3 regions of the Alkalinema pantanalense CENA528 genome follow, and region 1 is predicted to be linked to each of the others. Evidence: predicted binding sites of a transcription regulator. Region 1 holds the regulator's gene; each other region holds the start of a gene.

Region 1 (2,273 bases):
GTCATCAAGGGTTTGGCCGCCCCCGCCATCTGAATTAACGAGTAGGCACTAACATCCAGGGCCAGCTTGAAGCCTTCCCGACTGGTGGCACTAAAGTTGCCCTTCAATTCTTCCTTGTTGGCAAAGGCCAGACAGTGAATCAAAATATCTAGCCGTCCCCAAGCTTCCTTCACCGCATCAAAGGTGGCTTGAACTTGCTCATCGCTCTGGACGTTACAGGGCACAAACAGGCTAGGACTCAACGGTTCGGTCAGATCCCGCACCTTTTTCTCAAACTTGCCGCTATCATCCGGCAGATAGGTGACCCCAATGTTGGCTCCGGCCCTATGGAGTTGCTGGGCAATGCCCCAGGCGATCGACTTATCGTTAGCAATTCCTGTGACCAGGGCGTTTTTTCCACTCAGATTCAGCATAGCCATGTACGTTGAGAGCATTTATGAGAATACTCAAAGATGGGCAGCCATGGAATAGGCAACCCTGGGGAGATTTCCGGCCATTGTGGTAGTGCGAGGCGATCGTCGCTGTCTGGGTCGCTCAAAGCCCAGCCTTGAGTAGAGATTAGCTGGCTGGACAAAATTGTGCGGGGGCCAAAACTTGGGAGTAAGATATTGACAATCTCAGCGTGACAAGGGGAATTGTGACAAGAATGCCAAGTGTAAATCAGCACAAGTTTTCGCCATCGTTCGTCATCCTATGGACTTCACTCAGATAAACCTAGTCAGATTGAGCGTCATTCATCTAGATGCAGCTTCCTGATTCAACCCAGAGCGAACCTAGACCAATGCTAGTTCCCAAAAAGCTCCACGTTGAAGGCTCTGGCTCAGCTAAATTGCCCACAAGCTTATTAGAAAGCATGGCGGAGTGTATTTCTTGCTACAAAAACTCCTCGATCGGTAGGTTTTATTGTTCTCAAGTCAACAATTGCTCACAGAGTGAATCTTATAGAAATAATTCTCATCGGAATTAATCTCTGAGCAGATCTCTTGAACGTTGACCCCTTGATTGTATAGTTAGCTAACTCTACTGGCCTTTCCGTAGAACGGCGTTAGGAACGGGGAAGATGGTAATAAGCCCAGACAAGTCGCTCGCATCAATGTTCCGCCAAATGGGTGGAAATGCTTATCCGCCGATGGTGGAAACCTTCGAGCGGGGTAAGACAATCTTCTTTCCGGGTGATCCTGCTGAACGAGTTTATTTTCTCCAGAAAGGAGCCGTAAAGCTGTCTCGGGTCTATGAAGCGGGGGAAGAAATCACTGTCGCGCTGCTGCGGGAAAACAGTGTATTCGGGGTTTTGTCGCTAATTACTGGGCAAAAAGCCGATCGCTTCTATCACGCGGTGGCCTTTACCCCCGTGGAACTGCTGTCGGTGCCGATCGAACAGGTGGAAAAGGCGCTCAAAGAAAATCCTGACCTGTCGATGTGGATGTTGAAGGGTCTATCGTCCCGGATTTTGCAAACGGAGATGATGATCGAAACCTTGGCCCACCGCGATATGGGATCCCGACTCGTGAGTTTCCTGCTGATTCTCTGCCGAGACTTTGGGGTGCCGGGACAAAACGGGATCACGATCGATCTCAAGCTATCCCACCAGGCCATCGCGGAAGCGATCGGATCGACCCGTGTGACGGTAACTCGACTTTTGGGCGATTTGCGCCAGGATGAAATGATCTCCATTCACAAAAAGAAAATCACAGTTCATAATCCCGTCATGCTGAGTCAGCAGTTTACCTAAATCTTTCACCTAACATCCATCGTTTCGGTGCTCCGAGCCAACGGATTGCTCCCTGCGGAGAAGCTTGTTTTCCAAAGACTCCGTACAGAACAGTCCTGTTAGAACGTTCAATAGGCTTTAGACTGACTATAGTCTTTGGTAGAAGCCGTTTTGGAAACCTCTTTAGTCCAGCGGCAGGTGTGGTGGGGTTGTAATGTCTAGCGGGTATATCCTGATTTTGGCGGTGTTGATCTTAGGGGGTGTCATTGCCACTCTGGGCGATCGCATTGGAACCCGAGTGGGCAAAGCGCGTCTGAGTTTGTTTAATCTCCGTCCAAAGAAAACTGCCGTTGTTGTCACAATTTTGACTGGGATTCTCATCTCAGCTTCTACGTTGGGCATTTTGTTGCTGGCGAATCGACAATTTCGCGACATGATTCTCAACTTTGAGGTGATTCAGCGGCGACTCCGGCGCGCGAATACTGATTTAGATCAAGCGAAGGTAGAACTTGGTAAGACGGCGGAACAAAAGGAAAACGTTGAGGCGGAGTTAAATAAGTCC
Region 2 (2,273 bases), on a different contig from region 1:
CTAACCCCTTCGCCAACACCCGCACCACCCTCACCTGGGCACCCCTGCGTTGGTTAATGTGGAACATGCCCTTCCACGCCGAACACCACTTCTGCCCCTCCCTACCCTTCCACGCCCTCAGCAAAGCCCACGAGCAGCTACGATCGCACCTACAGCACGTTGATTCAGGCTACACCACCGTTAACCGGAACATCATTCAAAATCTGGGCCACCTGCCCCAATAGCCCAACCTAGCCCCCGTGCGATCGGGATTCTTCCCCCTACCCCATGACAGAACTGCTGAAGCTAACAGATTTTCCATTGCAATGTGGCGTAGTTTTGCCGGAAGTTTGCCTAGCCTACCAAATCTATGGCGAATTCAATTCCCGCAGCCATCCCACCAACGTCATTCTCTATCCCACATCCTACGGAGCCCAGCATCCTGACTTAGATTGGTTAATCGCCCCCGACAGCATTCTCAATTCCGACCAGTACTGCATTGTCATGGTCAACATGCTAGGTAATGGTATTTCTACCTCACCTAGCAATTCCGAACACTGCGGTTTAGCAGAACAAAACTGTTGGTTTACCCATTGGGATAACCTCCGTCTTCAGGCCCACTTAGTATTTAATCACCTGGAAATCCCGCAGCTTGCCCTGGTCTACGGCTGGTCAATGGGCGCACAGCAGGCTTACCACTGGGCCGCTTGCTATCCCGATCGAGTCGAACGGATTGCCGCCCTCTGTGGTACCGCCCGCACCACAGAACACAACCAGATTTTTCTGCAAAGTTTGCGCCATGCCCTCACCAGTGACCCCACCTGGACAGGCAGCAGCTTTGACGGCGTACCCGATCGAGGCTTGCAAACCTTCGCCCGCATTTATGCCAGTTGGGCTGCCTCCCAAGCCTTTTACCGCGATCGACTCTACCTGCCCCTTGGCTACTCATCCTTAGAAGATTACCTGCTGCGGGGCTGGGAAGCGGGCTACCGAAAACGCGATCCGCGCAACCTAATTGCAATGATTGATACATGGCTGCGTTGCGATGTCAGCGATAATCCCCTATATCACGGAGATTACCTGGCGGCCCTCGCAGCCATTCAAGCTAAAACCCTCGTGATGCCTGGAACCACCGACCTCTACTTCACCCCGGAGGACTGTCACGCAGAAGCCAACTTAATCCCCAACGCGCAATATTTACCAATTCCCTCCCTCTGGGGTCACCGAGCAGGCAATCCCTACCAAAACCCCCAGGATGCAGCGTTCATTCGATCGGCCATTGCTGAATTATTAGCAGATTGATTTAGCATTAATTTGCCTGCATTGGCAAAAACGTAATCCATAGCGATTCATCATTCCTCCCAGAGCCACTGTTTATTTCTTTGTTTATCTCTTAGGATTCAACGCAACCATGGCATTGTCGGAATTGGCAAAAACCCAGGGCATTCGTTACTTTCTGATTTCCTTTACGGATCTATTCGGGGTGCAGCGATCGAAGCTAGTTCCTGCCGCCGCGATCGATCAAATTGCCGCTGAAGGAGCCGGATTTGCTGGATTTGCGGCCTGGTTAGACATGACGCCCGCCGATCCTGATATTTTGGCTATTCCCGACGCCGATCGGTTGATTCCATTACCCTGGCAGCGAGATGTCGCTTGGATGCCAGCGGACTTGTACTGGAGCACCGGAGCCGCAATCGCCCAAACCCCCCGCCTCACCCTCAAGCGCGTATTGGCCCAGGCCGATGCCCTAGGCTACAGCGTCAAAACCGGGGTGGAATGCGAATATTTTCTCCTGCAAGCCGACGGCGAACACCTCTCCGACCCCTACGATCGGGCCGCCAAACCCTGCTATGACCAACAGGCTCTGATGCGGCGCTATGACGTCATTGCGGAAATCTGCGACGCCATGCTGGAACTGGGCTGGGAGCCCTACCAAAATGACCACGAAGATGCCAACGGCCAGTTTGAAATGAACTGGAAATATGCCGATGCACTGGTCACTGCCGATCGCCATGCCTTCTTTAAATACATGGTCAAGTCGATCGCCCAAAAGCACGGCTATCGCGCCACCTTCATGCCCAAACCTTTCTCGGATTTGACGGGCAACGGCTGCCACACACACCTATCCGTTTGGGATCGGGCAGGTACCACCAACTTCTTTGACGACGCTCAGGGAGAACTGGGGCTGTCTCCCTTGGCCTATCAATTCATCGCGGGAGTACTGCATTCCGCCAGTGCCCTTTGTGCCCTTAGCAACCCCACCGTGAATTCCTACAAACGCCTCAATGCGGCCA
Region 3 (2,273 bases), on a different contig from region 1:
GTTAATGGCGTTGGATGGACGGGTTGTGCTCCACGATCGCGCCACGCCCCAAACCTCGATCGCTAAACCCGCCATTCGCCCCTATCCCACACAATATTGCTCCCTCTGGCACCTTAACGACAACACAACCGTCACCATTCGCCCCATCCGACCAGAGGATGAACCGTTGCTGATTCAGTTCCACAAAACACTGTCAGAACAGAGTGTCTATCTGCGTTATTTCCATTTAATTAAACTGAGTCAACGCATTGCCCATGAACGGCTATTACGGTTATGCTGCATCGACTACGATCGGGAAATGGCGCTAGTAGCTGATTACCAAAATCCCGAAACGGAACAACGGGAAATTTTAGCCATTGGGCGTCTCAGCAAGCAGCACGGCATCAACGAAGCCGAATTTTCGTTACTCGTCAGCGATCGCTATCAACACCATGGTTTAGGCAGCGAAATTTTGCGTCGATTAATCGAGATTGGCAAGGCAGAAGGATTAGATTGGATTCGGGCCACCATTCTCAGCGAAAATCGGGATATGCAACATGTGTGCGAGAAACTCGGCTTTCAACTGCGCAGAACCGCCGAGCCCAGCGTCATTGAAGCGGAAATCGCGCTCCAGGCTTAATCGTCGCTATCAAAGGAAAGCGAGGGAATCTGGGCAGCGCTGACCCGATCGCACTCAATCCCTCGTTACCAATTGTTACAAAGACTACAATCCCCTTCACAAGTTCCTCAACTTTGCGTCTTACTCTAAAAGCATACAAAGAAGTTACTCGACTCGACCGGAGAGAGTAAATTATGCAAATCCCGCTTCAAATCATCAGCCGTAGCTTTTCCGTTACTCCCGCGATCGAAACTGCCATTCAAGAAAAAGTAGAGAAACTCACCCAGTTCTTCGATCGCATTACTAATTGTCGAGTCACCCTAGAAAGCACAGCAGGCCGCCATCAGCAAGGTAATCTCTACCAAGTGCGCATCGATCTTTCAGTTCCCGGCAAGGAAATCATTGTCAATCGTAATTCCGACGCTAATCATTCCCACGAAGATCTTTACGTTGCGATTAGAGATTCCTTTGACGCCGCCAAGAGGCAACTTCAAGACTATGTAGCCCTACGTCAGCCTTAATTTTCCAAGATTCTAAAACTGTCTCTCGCATTACATTATGCATTAGCATTTCTCCTAAAGACTTGATTTAGAGTTAACCCGCCGATCGTTCATTCAACGATCGGCTTTACCGTATCATCTACAATCAACGCCAGTTTCAGCGAACTAAATCAGCCATAGCCTGATCAGAGATCCTATCCCATTCTCCCAACTGCTGAATCAGCGCTGCCACCAATCCTGTCCAGCCCGTTTGATGACTCGCGCCAATCCCAGCACCGTTATCCCCATGGAAGTACTCATAGAACAAAATGAAATCTTGCCAATGGCGATCGGTTTGAAAGATCGCACTCCCCCCATATACGGGACGATCGCCAGCATCATTGCGCAGAAAAATTTGCGTCAACCGTTGGGATAGCATCCTCCCCACTTCCTGAAGATTCATCCACTGGCCCGATCCCGTCGGACATTCCACCTGAAATTCAGCCCCAAAATAGCGATGGAACGTTTGCAAAGATTCAATCAACAGGAAATTAACTGGGAACCAAATCGGCCCACGCCAATTGGAATTACCGCCGAATAAACCGCTACTAGATTCGGCAGGTTCATAGTCCACACGGCATTCCTGACCATTGGCATAGAAAATATAGGGATTTTCCCCATGGAAGCGCGAAACCGCACGAATCCCAAAGTCACTCAAAAACTCGGAAGAATCCAGCATTTTTTGTAAAATACGCTGGAGCTTATCCTGAGACGCGATCGCGAGCAACCGCCGTGCCCCCACACCGCGCGTCTCCATACAGGCCACATTGCGGCGCAGATCGGATCGATGCTGAATAAACCACTCCAAGCGTTTCTTAAAATTCGGCAATTGCTGCAAGGTCTCAGGTTCTAGCGTCGCCACGGCAAACAATGGAATTAAACCCACCATCGATCGAACTTTTAATTCAATTTGTCGATCGTCCGGTAAATGCAAAACATCATAGTAAAACCCATCCTCCTCATTCCAGAGCGAAACTTCCATATCACCAATCCGATTCATCGCATCGGCAATGTAGAGATAATGCTCAAAAAACTTTGTGGCAATGTCTTCGTAAACAGGATTGGTCTTGGCGAGTTCTAGGGCGATCGTCAGCATATTCAGGCAATACATGCCCATCCAACTCGTTCCATCGGAC

What was found. Region 1 encodes NtcA, which controls nitrogen genes in cyanobacteria. Its sites were predicted from a motif close to TTTGTANNNNNNNNTACAAA; they were not measured.
Region 2: a site for NtcA is predicted at 1,365-1,384, ahead of glnT (type III glutamate--ammonia ligase). Genes of this name have one in related genera too.
Region 3: a site for NtcA is predicted at 691-710, ahead of hpf (ribosome hibernation-promoting factor, HPF/YfiA family). Genes of this name have one in related genera too.

What each region holds. Positions count from the first base shown of each region.
Region 1 covers NZ_JBLZFX010000010.1:10,701-12,973, forward strand. The annotation lists gene fabI (enoyl-ACP reductase FabI) at 1-413, opposite strand, end outside; gene ntcA (global nitrogen regulator NtcA) at 1,094-1,732, shown strand; gene ACN4EG_RS05300 (DUF3084 domain-containing protein) at 1,926-2,273, shown strand, end outside.
Region 2 covers NZ_JBLZFX010000003.1:39,987-42,259, forward strand. The annotation lists gene ACN4EG_RS01500 (fatty acid desaturase family protein) at 1-224, shown strand, start outside; gene ACN4EG_RS01505 (alpha/beta fold hydrolase) at 268-1,281, shown strand; gene glnT (type III glutamate--ammonia ligase) at 1,391-2,273, shown strand, end outside.
Region 3 covers NZ_JBLZFX010000061.1:1,964-4,236, reverse strand. The annotation lists gene ACN4EG_RS17980 (bifunctional acetate--CoA ligase family protein/GNAT family N-acetyltransferase) at 1-619, shown strand, start outside; gene hpf (ribosome hibernation-promoting factor, HPF/YfiA family) at 793-1,119, shown strand; gene ACN4EG_RS17970 (MGH1-like glycoside hydrolase domain-containing protein) at 1,256-2,273, opposite strand, start outside.